Regions from separate parts of the Paenibacillus sp. J22P218 genome, predicted to be linked through region 1. Evidence: riboswitches for the same ligand, from Rfam matches in the RefSeq annotation. Region 1 holds a riboswitch; the other holds the start of a gene.
What was found. Region 1 has a riboswitch for cobalamin ahead of AC0YN0_RS28955 (S-layer homology domain-containing protein). Riboswitches for the same ligand answer to the same signal wherever they lie in the genome.
Positions count from the first base shown of each region.

Region 2: another riboswitch for cobalamin. It lies ahead of AC0YN0_RS07375 (ABC transporter substrate-binding protein); the one in region 1 lies ahead of AC0YN0_RS28955 (S-layer homology domain-containing protein).

Region 1 is NZ_JBWDNL010000009.1:93,053-99,833, reverse strand. Features, by position in the region: gene tyrS (tyrosine--tRNA ligase) at 1-926, shown strand, start outside; gene AC0YN0_RS28960 (hypothetical protein) at 992-1,288, opposite strand; cobalamin riboswitch at 1,888-2,087, shown strand; gene AC0YN0_RS28955 (S-layer homology domain-containing protein) at 2,251-6,781, shown strand, end outside.
Region 2 is NZ_JBWDNL010000001.1:1,748,479-1,755,259, forward strand. Features, by position in the region: gene AC0YN0_RS07360 (heavy metal translocating P-type ATPase) at 1-1,731, shown strand, start outside; gene AC0YN0_RS07365 (sulfite exporter TauE/SafE family protein) at 1,728-2,414, shown strand; gene AC0YN0_RS07370 (hypothetical protein) at 2,421-2,879, opposite strand; cobalamin riboswitch at 3,065-3,307, shown strand; gene AC0YN0_RS07375 (ABC transporter substrate-binding protein) at 3,721-4,713, shown strand; gene AC0YN0_RS07380 (FecCD family ABC transporter permease) at 4,717-5,754, shown strand; gene AC0YN0_RS07385 (ABC transporter ATP-binding protein) at 5,757-6,539, shown strand; gene cobT (nicotinate-nucleotide--dimethylbenzimidazole phosphoribosyltransferase) at 6,585-6,781, shown strand, end outside.

The DNA.
Region 1 (6,781 bases):
ACAACGAGATTCGCATGGTGAACAACTACGATTGGACGCACAAAATCAATATTATCGACTTCCTTCGTGACTACGGTAAAAACTTCAACCTTAACACGATGCTGGCGAAGGATGTCGTAGCGAGCAGGCTGGATAGCGGTATCTCGTTCACCGAATTCTCGTACCAAATTCTTCAATCGCTCGATTACTTGCACCTGTACCAACACGAGGATGTGCAGCTGCAAATCGGAGGCTCTGATCAATGGGGCAATATTACGAGCGGTCTTGATCTGATCCGCAAGAAGGAAGGCTCGGAGGCGAAGGCGTTCGGTCTTACGATTCCGCTTATGCTTAAGGCGGACGGCACGAAGTTCGGCAAGACGGCCGGCGGAGCCATATGGCTTGACCCGAACAAGACGACACCTTACGAGTTCTACCAGTTCTGGGCGAATACCGATGACCGCGATGTTGTGAAATACTTGAAGTACTTCACGTTCCTCAGCAAAGCGGAAATTGAAGCGTTGGAGGAAAAGGTGCAGACCGAACCGCATAAACGTGAAGCGCAGAAGGCGCTTGCGGAAGAGATGACTCGCTTCGTACATGGCGACGAATTGTTGGATCAAGCAAAGCGTATTACGGCTGCGTTGTTCAGCGGCGATATTCGTTCGCTTACGGCAGACGAGATCGAGCAAGGCTTCAAAGAAATGCCTACGTACGAGGCGAGCGGCGAAGGCGAAGCGAAAAACATCGTGGAGTGGCTTGTAGAGATTGGTATCGAGCCTTCGAAGCGACAATCGCGCGAAGACGTATCGAACGGCGCCATCTCGATGAACGGCGAGAAGATCACCGACCTAGAGTTCGCGGTTTCGTCCGAGCATGCAATCGGCGGTAAATTCATCATTATCCGCAAAGGCAAGAAAAACTACAGCCTTGTTAAATTAACTTAAAATACTTTTTGAAAAAAGCTTCCGAGGACATGATGTCATGTGCTTCGGAAGCTCTTTTTATCTTATTATGGCTTTGACTTATTGAGCTGCTGCCTAAGCTCGGCGTTTTTCGCAGTTAGTTGTTTCGTTAAGTCTGCTTGCGAAGCTTCAAGCTTCGCGGCTTCATCCTTCAGCTTCGTAAGCTGGGTCATTTTGCTGCTTAGGTCACTTGGCGAAGAACTCAGCTTACTGTCCTTTTGCAGCTGTTTTATTTTCGCGCTCACTTTTGTAAGTTTCGTTTTATCGTGCGCAAGCTGATTCTGCGTATCGGCAATTTCTCTTTTTAGGCGGCTAATAATTGAAGAAGTGAAGCTAATGGACATATGGGCACCTCGTAATCGTAGTGTGTGGCAAATTCTATCTTATCATATAAATCTCCACCTCCTGAAGAAAAGGGCGCACTTGACCTGAACAACTTTGGACAACCGTGAACAAATATGTGCAACTTACCAATTGGCGCAAAAAACTTTTTGGTTCTAAATGGCTGTGAACTTGATGTGACTTAGAGCATTTTTGCGGATTGGCTTGGAGCGCTAAGTTTTGTGGATGACTTGTGATGCTATATGGTGCTTGGATAAATTGAAATGGCAGGTAAGCTCCTACACGGCATGAAGCGGGTACGCTCCAAAAGCCAGCTCATCTGCTATAGTGTCATTCTAGGCAACTAATTAGCCTTGTACCAAGCGAGCCACCTGTTTAGTTCGATATCAGGCAACTAAAGGGGATAGTTTGGTAAGGTAGTGGCGAATCGGCCGAATTAGTTCGATGAAAGGCAACTATCGAGCTCACAACCGTGAGGCAACGGAGATTAGTTCGACGAAATGCACCTAATGAGCCATATACCCGGCGGTGAGCTCATACACGCATGAATTTAAAACAAAAGCATGACAAATGCCGATTAATCGGATATGATAAGCAACATAATTTCATAGTAGATACAGGTGCCAATAATCAGTCTCGATTCGTCGAGTTGTCGATTGGTTAAAAGGGAAGCGAGTGCAAATCTCGCGCGGTCCCGCCGCTGTATAAGAAGAGTTCTTGCAAGATGCCACTGGGAAACCGGGAAGGATGCAAGGGCGATGACGCTTGAGCCAGAATACCTGCCTGTTTCGATATGCCATTCATTCTACGAGCGATAGGAGGATGTTTTTTAGTGCGGGCTTTTTGCTGTGTGCGCTATTAAACCTTTTGCCGATTGCGGCGGAAGGTTTTTTTTGTGCGCGCTGAAAGTATGGTAGACAAGATTTAGTAGAAATCGAAGGACTGGAAAGGAAGTAATGAAAAGATGATCAGGAACAAGTATTTAGCGTGGCTGCTTATCGCAAGCATCCTATTCTCTGTTGTGTTCACGAACGGAGCCAGCATTGCGCTCGCGGCAGAGGATGAATCTGATCCGGCTGCTTACGACGCGCTTGAAAGCATGGTTAGCTCCCAAGATAGCGTCGATGAAGCACTTGCCGATCTCAGCGAAGCATTGAGCGCCGATGAGGAAGATACGGAGCTACCCATTATCGAAGTTGCAGGCATAGAAAACAACGCCATCTTAACCAAAAGCGAATTAGATTTCGCCGTTACGGTAACGGACAACGTATCGGAAGCGATCACTCCTCAAGTGAAGCTGAATGGGACGGTCATTACGGGAACGGATGGACAATATACGGCGACGCTAATCGCTGGCAACAACACGATTGCGATAACGGCGGAGGATGAGGCCGGCAACAAAGCAGAGCAAACCTTTGTTGTTACTTACAAGCAAACGTTCGACGCCCTGCTGGAGCAACAAATCCATGCAAACCTTGCATATATCCAAAAAACCGTCACGAATCCCGTATTCGGAACGGGGAGCGGGGATTGGTCCATCCTCTCGCTTGCGCGGGGACAATATGACGTACAAAACGGATATTACGATCTCTACTATAATAATGTAGCCAATAAAGTCACCGAGCTAATGACGGCTAACTCGGGCGTGCTCGACAAGACGAAAAGCACGGAGCATTCCCGCGTCATTCTTGGCCTTACATCCGTTGGCCGGGATATAACGGATGTTGCCGGCTTTGACTTGAGAAGCGCGTTAGCAGACTTCGATTATGTCAAGAAGCAAGGCAATAACGGTCCGATATTCGCGTTGATTGCGCTGGACAGTCATGACTATGAAATTCCTGACGCTCCTGTGGGAAAGACGCAAACGACAAGGGAAAATCTCGTTCAATTTTTGCTCGATAAGGAAATAAAGAAAGGTACTGATCAAGCAGGCGGTTGGGCACTAGGAACGAGCGCAGCCGATGTGGATATGACAGCCATGGCGCTGCAAGCACTGGTTCCTTATTACGAGACGAACACGAATGTAAAGGGAGCTGCGGATCGAGCGATTGCGTGGTTATCCAAAGCACAAAGCGCGGATGGAGGCTATACGAGCTGGGGATCCTCGAGTAGCGAAAGCATCGCACAAGTTATTACTTCTTTATCCGGCTTTGGGGTAGATGCCCACACGGATGAGCGTTTTATTAAAAACGGCATCTCGGCATTGGACGCGCTATTGGCTTTCGCAGTGCCCGAAGGCGGCTTCAAGCATGTCAAGACGGGGAAAGTGGACGGCATGGCAACCGACCAAGGCACATACGCGCTTGTTGCCTACAGTCGATACATTAACGGATTGACGTATTTGTATGATATGACCGACGTAGAGATTTTGACGCCGGATACGAAACAGCCGATCATCTCGGTTCAGGGAATCGTTAATGGTCAGGAAGTCGATTTGGAACATCTTGAATTTGATGTATCCGTTACGGATAATCGAACCAAGGGAATCGTTCCGGTAGTAAAGCTGAACGATACTATCGTTAGCGGCAAAAACGGCAAGTACGAGGCGACGCTTCGCGAGGGAGCGAACACGATTGTCGTAACAGCCGAGGATGCGGCGGGCAATATAGCGGAGAGCACTTTTACATTTACTTATAAGCCTGGAGCCGTTCAGACAGCTCAAAATCATTTAAAGAAAAGCTTAGCCTATCTGCTTGCTACGGTGAATAACCCGACATGGGGTACGCTTGGCGGAGAATGGACCATTTTCACGCTTGCGCGGGCGGGGCACGACGTGCCTAAAGGGTATTACGAGACGTATTACAATAATGCGAATGCCGCAATTAAAAAGGAAATCGAGGATTACGGCGCGTTGTGGTCGAGCACTGACTACTCCAGAACGATGATCGGACTTGCTTCCATCGGGATGGACGTTTCGAATATCGGCGGAATCGACCTGAAGGAAGGCTTGGCGGACTACGATTTCGTAAGCGGGCAAGGGCTTAACGGTCCGGTATTCGCTTTGCTTGCTTTCGATGCCTACGATTATGAGATTCCAGAAGCAGCCCCCGGGAAGATGCAGACGGATAAAGAAAAATTAATTCTATCTATATTGGACAAAGAAATTAACAAAGGCACGGAGAATGCGGGAGGATGGACTTTCTACGGAGATGTGGCGGATCCCGACATGACTTCTATGGCCATACAAGCATTAACGCCTTATTATGCAGCCAGAAGCGACGTCAAAGCCGCAGTGGACAGAGCCGTTGTTTGGTTATCCAATGCGCAAATGAGCGATGGAGGCTTTGATAATTGGGGTGCAAACAGCGAAAGCACCGCGCAAGTCATTGTCGCTCTAACGGGACTGGGCATTGACCCGCATACCGATTCCAGATTCATTAAAAACGGCAAATCGGCTTTGAATGCTTTGCTTGACTTCGCCGTCGCCGGCGGTGGATTCAAGCACGTGCAAATGGAGAGCGATGCCAATGCGATGGCTACCGATCAAGGCACGTACGCGCTTGTTGCGTATGACAGATTCCTGAAAGGAATGAACCGTCTCTATGACATGACGGACGTTGAGCTCCAATTGCCGGAAATTCCTCAGGAGAACGGCGAGCTGCCGCTGCCTGAGGGCGATAAGCCGGAAGTTATCGTGCCGCAGGACAACAAGGAGTACACTGTACCGATCACGGCCAGCGACAGCGGCAAAGAAGTGACGATTACGATTCCGGAGGGCAAGGCGTCGAAAGTATCCGTCGATCTTTCGGGCGCAGTGAACCTGCCGGAAATCAAAGCCGTTAAGGGTGGAGCTGCTGCTTTCATTCCAAGCGGTACGCAGGTTGTGAGCGGCGATGCTTCGGCAATCGAGCTGCTGACGTCGAAATCGGTGACGGATCCTGCGTTGATCGCTCAGATTAGCGACAGCCTTCCGGATAATCGCAGCCTGGATGCGCTCGTACAAGCGTTCTCCATGGGCGGCAGCGGAAGAGTGGAGTTCAGCGATTACGTAACGCTGACGTTCGCAGGAAAAGCGGGCAAGGATGCTGCTTACATCGAGGGGGGCACCGCCTATCCAATCGGGAAGTTTGCCAACGATGCGGCGGGCAAAGCAAGCGGCAAGAACGAATATGCGTATGACAGCGGATCCGATCTCATCGTCAAAACAAATCATTTTACGGACTATGTCGCTTATTCGTCTTCTGAGGTCGAAGCACCGGGCGGCGGCACGGAGCCTCAGCCGAAAACGTATGCGACGTTGTCGGTCGACAAGATGACGATTAATAAATGTTTTGTATTGAGCCCCACTAAAGTTGAGCTGCAGTCCGGGGATACGGTATGGACGGTGCTCAAGCGTGTGCTTGGCAGCAAAAATATTAACATGCAATATTCATGGAGCGAGGAATACAACAGCGTCTACGTAGAATCGATCGCCGGAGACGGTGAGTTCGATCACGGCCAGTATAGCGGTTGGATGTACAACGTGAATGGCATTTATCCAAATTACGGCGCAAGCTTGTATGAGCTTGAAGACGGAGACGTTATTCAATGGCGCTATACGACAAATTTGGGTGAAGACTTGGACATATACGATCCGAGCCAATGTTTCTCGGAGCTCCCATCGGACGGAAAATCGTCGGAACTGATCGTCAATCCTAACGAATCTAACCCGGTCGTTCAAGTACCAAACGATGTTCAGAAAAACTATTTTATTAAATTATCGAAAGAACATAACAATACCGACAACATTACGGTTCAAATTCCTACTACGAACTTGAAGCTGCAACTGCAGCTGGCGGATGTTGCGGACGGTATTCCGCATATAACAGCCGTTAAGGGAAATATAACCGCGGCGATCGCGAAGCGCACAAAGCTAGTGTCCGGCCCGCAAACGATCGAGCTTTTGTCTGCGCCGAGCATTACGATTTCCGAGCTTGAACATCTGATTAAGTCAGCTCTTGCCGGCAGCACAGCTTCTCTTAAAAATGTGAATTACGCTTTCGTACTCGGCAATGACAAGGAACCTGTGAAATTCGATACGCCGGTGACAATCTCACTGAAAGACGCGGCAGGCCAAGTTCCGGGGTACTACGAGAAAAACAAGTTTACGGAAATAAAGGTTTACGATACGGATGAGCAAGGTGCACTGGAAACGAAAGACAACGAGAAAAAAATCTATGCATACGTGAACGGCAATGATCTTGTTATTAAATCGAATATCGGCGCGGCATTCGTGGCGTATACGAAGCAAGCGATCGACATCGCGAAGTTGTATTCCGATAGCTCATCAATCTCGGCATGGGCTTATCAAGCCATTACCGATGCGACCGGGAAAGGGTTCGTTCAAGGCAGCAACGGAAAGTTCAATCCGAAATCGACGATAACAAGAGCGGAGTTCACGAAGCTGTTGGTATCTGTGCTTGGATTGAAGACGGATATTGACAATGTGATCGCCTTTACGGACGTTGCCAAGGATAATTGGTTCTATCCGTACGTCAATGCGGCATATAAGGCAG
Region 2 (6,781 bases), on a different contig from region 1:
TATCTGTACAGCCATTACATCGTGTTCCAACAGGATCTGTTAAGCGGTTCGAGCTTTGAGGCAGAGATGCCGGCGCTCTATTTCGAGACGTCAGCGGTTGTCATTACCGCCGTTTTGCTTGGCAAATATATCGAGGCTTCCGCTTCGTTAAAGGCGAACCTCAATACAGCCGGCTATGCAACCCTTCAAAGCCAGACGGCTTCCGTTGAGCGCGCCGGCCAAGTGACGCAGCTTCGCACGGAGTTCGTGCGTGCGGGCGATACGGTTATCGTCGAGGCCGGCGAGCTTGTGCCGGTTGACGGAACGGTTATCTCGGGTGACTCATCTGCCGATGAAGCGCTGTTGACAGGGGAGAGTACGCCCGTTGCGAAACGTGAGGGCGATTCCATCTGGGCAGGCACGCGCAATGTCGGCGGCCGGCTCCGCATATGGACGAAGGCTGCTGGCCATGATACGCTGCTGAGCCGAATCGGCGAGCTTGTCAGGCAAGCACAGCGGTCCAAATCGTCGATCCAACGCAATGTGGATGCGGCCGCGGGCTGGTTCGTACCGCTAATGCTGCTGCTAGCTGCACTTACCTTCATCCTATGGAGCGCTGTGCTTGATCCAGGCAATTGGAGCCGGGCGTTCGTCAGCTCCATCGCCGTTATGCTGGCTGCTTGTCCGTGTGCGCTCGGGCTGGCTGCTCCGATCTCGCTCGTGCTGGCCTCGGGCCGCCTGGCGAAGCAAGGCATCGTCGCGAAGGAAGCGGGAGCGCTGGAGCGTCTTGCGTTAATCGATACCGTCATATTCGACAAGACGGGCACATTGACCGAGGGCAAGCCGAGAGTAAGCGCGCTCCAACCGCTCAAGGGCAGCCGCTCTTCGGCGCTCCGTCTTGCAGCGGCAGCGGAATCGGCATCTTCGCATCCGCTTGCGGCTGCAATCCGTCAAGAAGCGGCGAAGACAGGTCTTGTCATACCTATGCCCGAGAGCCAAGTGTATACGCCCGGCGGCGGAGTTGTTGCCATGGTCAACAAGCAGCAGGTCGGCGTTGGCAATGCGGGCTTCGCTAAGTCGCGGGGCTGGCTGGTCAGCGAAGAGGGCGAGAAGTTCGCGAAGAGCAAGGAAGCTGCTGGGGAGACGGTACTGTTCATCGCTATTAATGATGAATGCGTAGCTATGATTGCCCTTATTGATTCGGTGAAATCCGACGCCAGATCGGTCGTCAGGGACTTACGATCGCTAGGCGTATCGATTCTGCTGGCGACAGGGGATCGGGAAGCGCCTGCCCGGGCTGCGGCAAAGGCAGCAGGGATTACGGAGGTGCACGCGTCCATGCTGCCCGAAGCAAAGCAGTCGCTTGTCGAGCGGTTGAAGGATCGGGGCAAGCGAGTCGCTATGGCCGGAGACGGCTGGAATGATGCGCCGGCGCTCGCATCCTCCGATGTCGGCATCGCGATGGGCAACGGGACGGATGCGGCGCTCGCAGCCGGACATCTGTCGCTGCTTAATTCGCGATTGCTCGCCATTCCTGGAGCCATTCGAATTAGCAGATTAACGCTTCGCAACGTGCGGCAAAATCTCGCTTTCGCCTTCCTCTATAACGGCATCATCATTCCGTTCGCGGCGCTCGGCATGCTTAAGCCTTGGATGGCCGGAACGGCGATGGCGCTGAGCTCCGTATCGGTCGTCGGCAACGCGCTTCGGCTAGGCGGCCAAATTAAGCGCGAGGAACGGAGACGTCGATGACGCTCACGTGGAATCTGATCGGCTTGATCGTGCTGACAGGCTTGTTCAGCGCACCGCATTGCATCGGCATGTGCGGAGGCATCGTGTCGACCGTATCGCTTCAATCGACAGTGTCAGCCCGCCGTTCAATGCTGCTGTACAATGCAGGTCGCATCACGTCTTATACGGTGCTTGGTGCTGTAATGGGCGCAGTCGGCTCATTCGTCGATCTCGCCGGCAAGCTTGCGGGCATTCAAGGCATTGCTTCAATCGTAGGCGGCTGCTTCGTATTATTATGGTTATGGCGCAGATTTCAACTGCCGCTTATGGGCAAGCTGTCTGCCTTGCTGCATAAGCGGTTGGTCGGCAGAACAGGGAAGTCACCTGCCAGCGAAACGACGCATTTGCTTGCGACGGGCATTGCTTTCGGCTTCCTGCCTTGCGGCTTGACCTATGCGATGCAGATGAACGCTGCGGCCAGCGGCTCGCCATTGGAAGGAGCGGCCATCATGGCTATCTTCGGACTATCTACGTTCCCGGCGCTAGCCGCCGCGGCTTCTATCGCTGCTTTCGCCGGCAGGCGCTGGAGAAGATTCATGCGCAAGGCAGGCGTAGTAACGGCAATTGCTGTAGGGCTATTGTCCATTATGCGGGGATTGGCCGTGAACGGCGTCATTCCGAGCATTTCGCCGTGGTTATGGTAACGATCATCAGTGGACGGCAGAGAGCCGCCTTGAAAGGATATAGCTGCCATCCGCCGTATCCAGCGTCAACGTTGCTTTCCACGTTCCAGCCATCAACGGCATGCCTTCGCCCTCGTAGACGCCGGGAGCGGTCTCGATTAACTTGAAGCTGTAATTGCCGCAGTTCATTCCGATCATATCTAACACGATGGATAACTCAGCGTAACGTAACGGCGCTCCCTCGGAATTTCTAAGACTGAGGCGAAAATCATTCAGATCGAGCACTTTGGCCGGATAGCGGCCGATCTCCCACGTCAATGAGCCTTCCTCGAAGTAATGCTCCGTGACGGCAGGTGGGGCAGCTTCCGTCGTTTGCAGCCACGCGAACGCAGCGATGATGATGACGGCAGCGGCAAGCAAGGCGAGCATCCACTTAAGAAGCGGCGTTCGTGCTTGGGTCGTTACTGTCGATTCGTCAGAGTTCATTATAAGCGCACCTTTCTGTATCTTTTTTTGTAGGCACGAAACCAATTAACAGCGTCTTTAGTTACCTATGCGGCGCAGTGGGATGAAAGAACGCCGGCGACGTTCAACAATAGTCTGACTTTGGCGATAGGGATAGACAAAAGATTGGAAGATGTGTATAGTTACATCTGACAATTTCATAGAAAATAACTAGGTGTCGAGACGGTCTATATGAGCAGCGCGAATGCTGCTTGAACAACCGCTCCGACTTAATAGGGAAGCCGGTGAGAATCCGGCGCGGACCCGCCACTGTAAGGAATGGCCGGAGAGCGCATGCTCTCGTTGCAAGGCCGATGCCGCGGCATATTGTCACTGAGCTTAGACGCTCGGGAAGACGCCGATTGGCATATATTCCAAGTCAGGAGACCTGCCTGCTTATTAACGCTGAATCCTACGAGGAACTAGGAGGTGTTGCACACGAATAATAGCTACTTGCCGCTTTGGAAGCGGAATTCGCGCAGCATTTCTGACAAGACGTCGGAAATGCTTTTTTTGATGTTTAAATCTTATCAAGCAGTGCCTTTTGATTGGATTTTATACAAGTAAAAGGCTTGTAACGCGTCCATATCTAAGTTTGATTGGATATTGTGCAGCCAAATGGACGGGGAAGCGCGACAAGGGGCCAAAATGCCGATTTTGACTGTATGTTTTCCAATCAAGCGTCACGTAAAGGTCGATTGGTCCCGATTAGGCTGTATGAAATGCAGGCTAAAAGTAACATCATGTTTTATTCGAACGTAACAGCTATAACGAGTAAGGCCGATTTGCTAGATAAATAGAACGTATAGGAGTGTGCTAATTAATGAATAAGATGAACAAAGCTTGGATTGGGCTGCTGCTGGCGATGATGCTCGTCATCATGACGGCTTGCGGAGCGAACGCCAATAATGAGGGGCAAGCATCGAATCAACCATCGAATGCGGCTACGGAAGCGCCGACGAACGCGCCTGACAACGAACAGGAAAGCGCAGCAACTACGGAATATCCGCTTACGGTGAAGGACGATACGGGAACGGAAATTACATTCGCGCAAGCACCTGCGAAGATCGTTTCGCTGGCGCCAAGCGAGACGGAAACGATCTATGCGATCGGATCCGGAGAGCAGGTCGTTGGAGTGGACAGCTATAGCAACTATCCGGAAGCGGCAGTAGCTAAGCAGCTGGTAGGCGATATGACGACGAATATTGAGGTAGTTACGGGGCTTAATCCGGATCTGGTCATTGCTTCTTCCTCGATGAACGTGGATGCGATTAAGCAGCTTCGCGAGCTTAATATCCCTGTATATGCAACGGATCCGCTAACTTATGATGCAGTAGTTGCCAAAATCGATACTTTAGGTAAAATTATGAATAGACAAGCGGAAGCTGCCGCAGTTGCTGACCATATGATTCAAGTGAAGCAGCAGGTAACGGACGCAGTGAAAGACGCGGAGAAGAAAAATGTATATTTGGAGTTCTCGCCCGGCTGGACGGTAGGCTCTGGCACTTTCCTCGATGAGCTGCTGACGCTAGCTGGCGGAACGAATGTGGCAGCCGGAAGTCAAGGGTGGTTCGAGGTGAACGCGGAAGAGGTCGTTGCCAAAAATCCGCAACTGATTGTGTACCCAGCATGGAAGGAGGAGCCGAATCCGATTGTAGCCGGTATTGAGAGCCGTCCTGGTTGGGACGTTATCGATGCAGTGAAGAACAAGCAAATGTTCGCCGTGACGGAAGACCCGCTCGTACGTGTAGGGCCGCGTCTCGCCGATGGATTGCTTGAGCTTGCGAAGGTTATTCACCCGGATCTCGTCAAATAAGCAATGAAACATAAAGGTATCATTTATGGAGGAGCAGCTTTGCTCCTTCTTGCCGTTTCTATGATCATAAGTCTTTCTATCGGTACGTCGGGTCTTACGGTAAGCAAGGTATGGGGCATTCTTATTCATGAGCTTCCGTGGGTGAAAGGGGGCGAAGACCTCTATACCAAAGGCGAAATAGCCATTGTTACGCAGGTAAGGCTGTCCCGCGTGCTGCTTGCCGTCCTCGTCGGCGCCTGCCTAGCTCTTGCCGGCACAGGCTTCCAAGGCGTGCTGCGCAATCCGCTTGCCGATCCGTATACGTTAGGCGTCGCCTCAGGGAGCTCGGTAGGCGCTGCCTTTATTATTTTGTTCGGACTCCAGATGGCTTTAGGCATGTGGACGATTCCACTTGTCGCCTTTCTGACGGGAAGCATCACGTTGTTTGGCGTATTCTGGCTGTCGCGAAGCAAAGGGGCGATGCATATTGAAACGCTTATTTTATCCGGTGTCATCATTCAAGCCTTTTTAGGCGCTTTCGTATCGTTCATGGTGTCGCTGTCTGAAGGCGTCGTCAATCAAATTCTGTTCTGGCTCATGGGTTCGCTTGCGATGCGCAACTGGGACAACGTATATATGCTCATTCCGTTTCTTGTCATCGGATTCCCTATTATTCTCATCTATAGCCAATCGCTCAATTTATTCGTTCTAGGCGAACGCCACGCCGCCCATGCCGGCGTTCGCGTGGAGCGAACGAAGCTGATCGTGCTGATCGCATCTACGCTGCTTACGGCAGCTGCCGTATCCGTATCAGGCGTTATCGGCTTCGTCGGCCTCGTAGTACCCCACTTGATCCGCTTGCTCGTGGGGCCGGATTATAGACTGATTACGCCGCTTTCGGCTATTGGAGGCGGCATATTCGTCTTGTGGGCGGATACGCTCGCGCGCAATGCGCTTAGCCCGCGGGAAATTCCGCTAGGCGTCGTGACGGCGCTGATCGGCGCGCCGTTCTTTGCCTATCTGCTCCATCGGCGCAAGATGAATGGAGGCGGTCAGCTATAGCTATCATGGAGGCAAAAGGAATTGTACAGACGATTCAAGGCCGAACGGTGCTTCATGAGCTCGACTGTTCATTCGCGGAAGGCAAGATCTATGGCATTATAGGGCCTAACGGGGTCGGCAAGTCAACGCTTCTTCATCTGCTGTCAGGCGTTGATAAGGCAGCGAAAGGCGAAGTGCTGCTGGCAGGCGAGCCAATCGTATCGTTGCCGCGCAAAACATTGGCGCGCAAGATGGCCGTATTGCAGCAGGGCGGATTGCCCCCGGTCGGGTTTACGGTACGTGAGGTCGTTGGCATGGGGCGTTATCCGTATCAAAGCTGGCTTGGCAATGAAGAGAGTGATCCGGCGGAAATCATCGATGAGGCGCTCGAGGCTATGGGTCTGGCTGGACTGCAGGAACGCAGGATGGATCAACTAAGCGGCGGAGAACGGCAGCGCGTTGCGCTTGCGAAGCTGATGGTGCAAGAACCGTCGATCATATTGCTTGATGAGCCGACAACGTATTTGGATATCGGGTACCAAGTGCAATTGCTCGATACCGTGAGGTCTTGGCAGAGGGAGCGGGGATTAACCGTTATTGCAGTATTGCATGATCTTAACTTGGCTTCGTTGTATTGCGATGAGCTCGTCGTCCTGCATGAAGGGAAGATTGCTGCCGTCGGAACGCCTAAGGAAGTGCTGACAACGTCGTTAATTGAAAAGGTATATGAAACAACAACAGCTATCGTGCCGCATCCGGTAACGGGCATGCCGCAAATTATGCTGCAGCCTAGCGCATCGGTCTAACGGATATATTCGGATTTCGGAAGCAAAGAGGGGAGCAAGAACATGATGAACAAATGGCAGGAAACGCTGGAATCAGCGGTCTCCCGCATACGGGACTTCGATCATATAGCTGCTGAGCAGGCACAGCAGCATTCGGACAGCTTGACGAAACCTCCCGGCAGTCTCGGCAAGCTGGAGGCCATTGCTTGTCAGCTTGCCGGCATATCGGGTCAGCTATGGCCGGATATGACCCGCAAGACGGT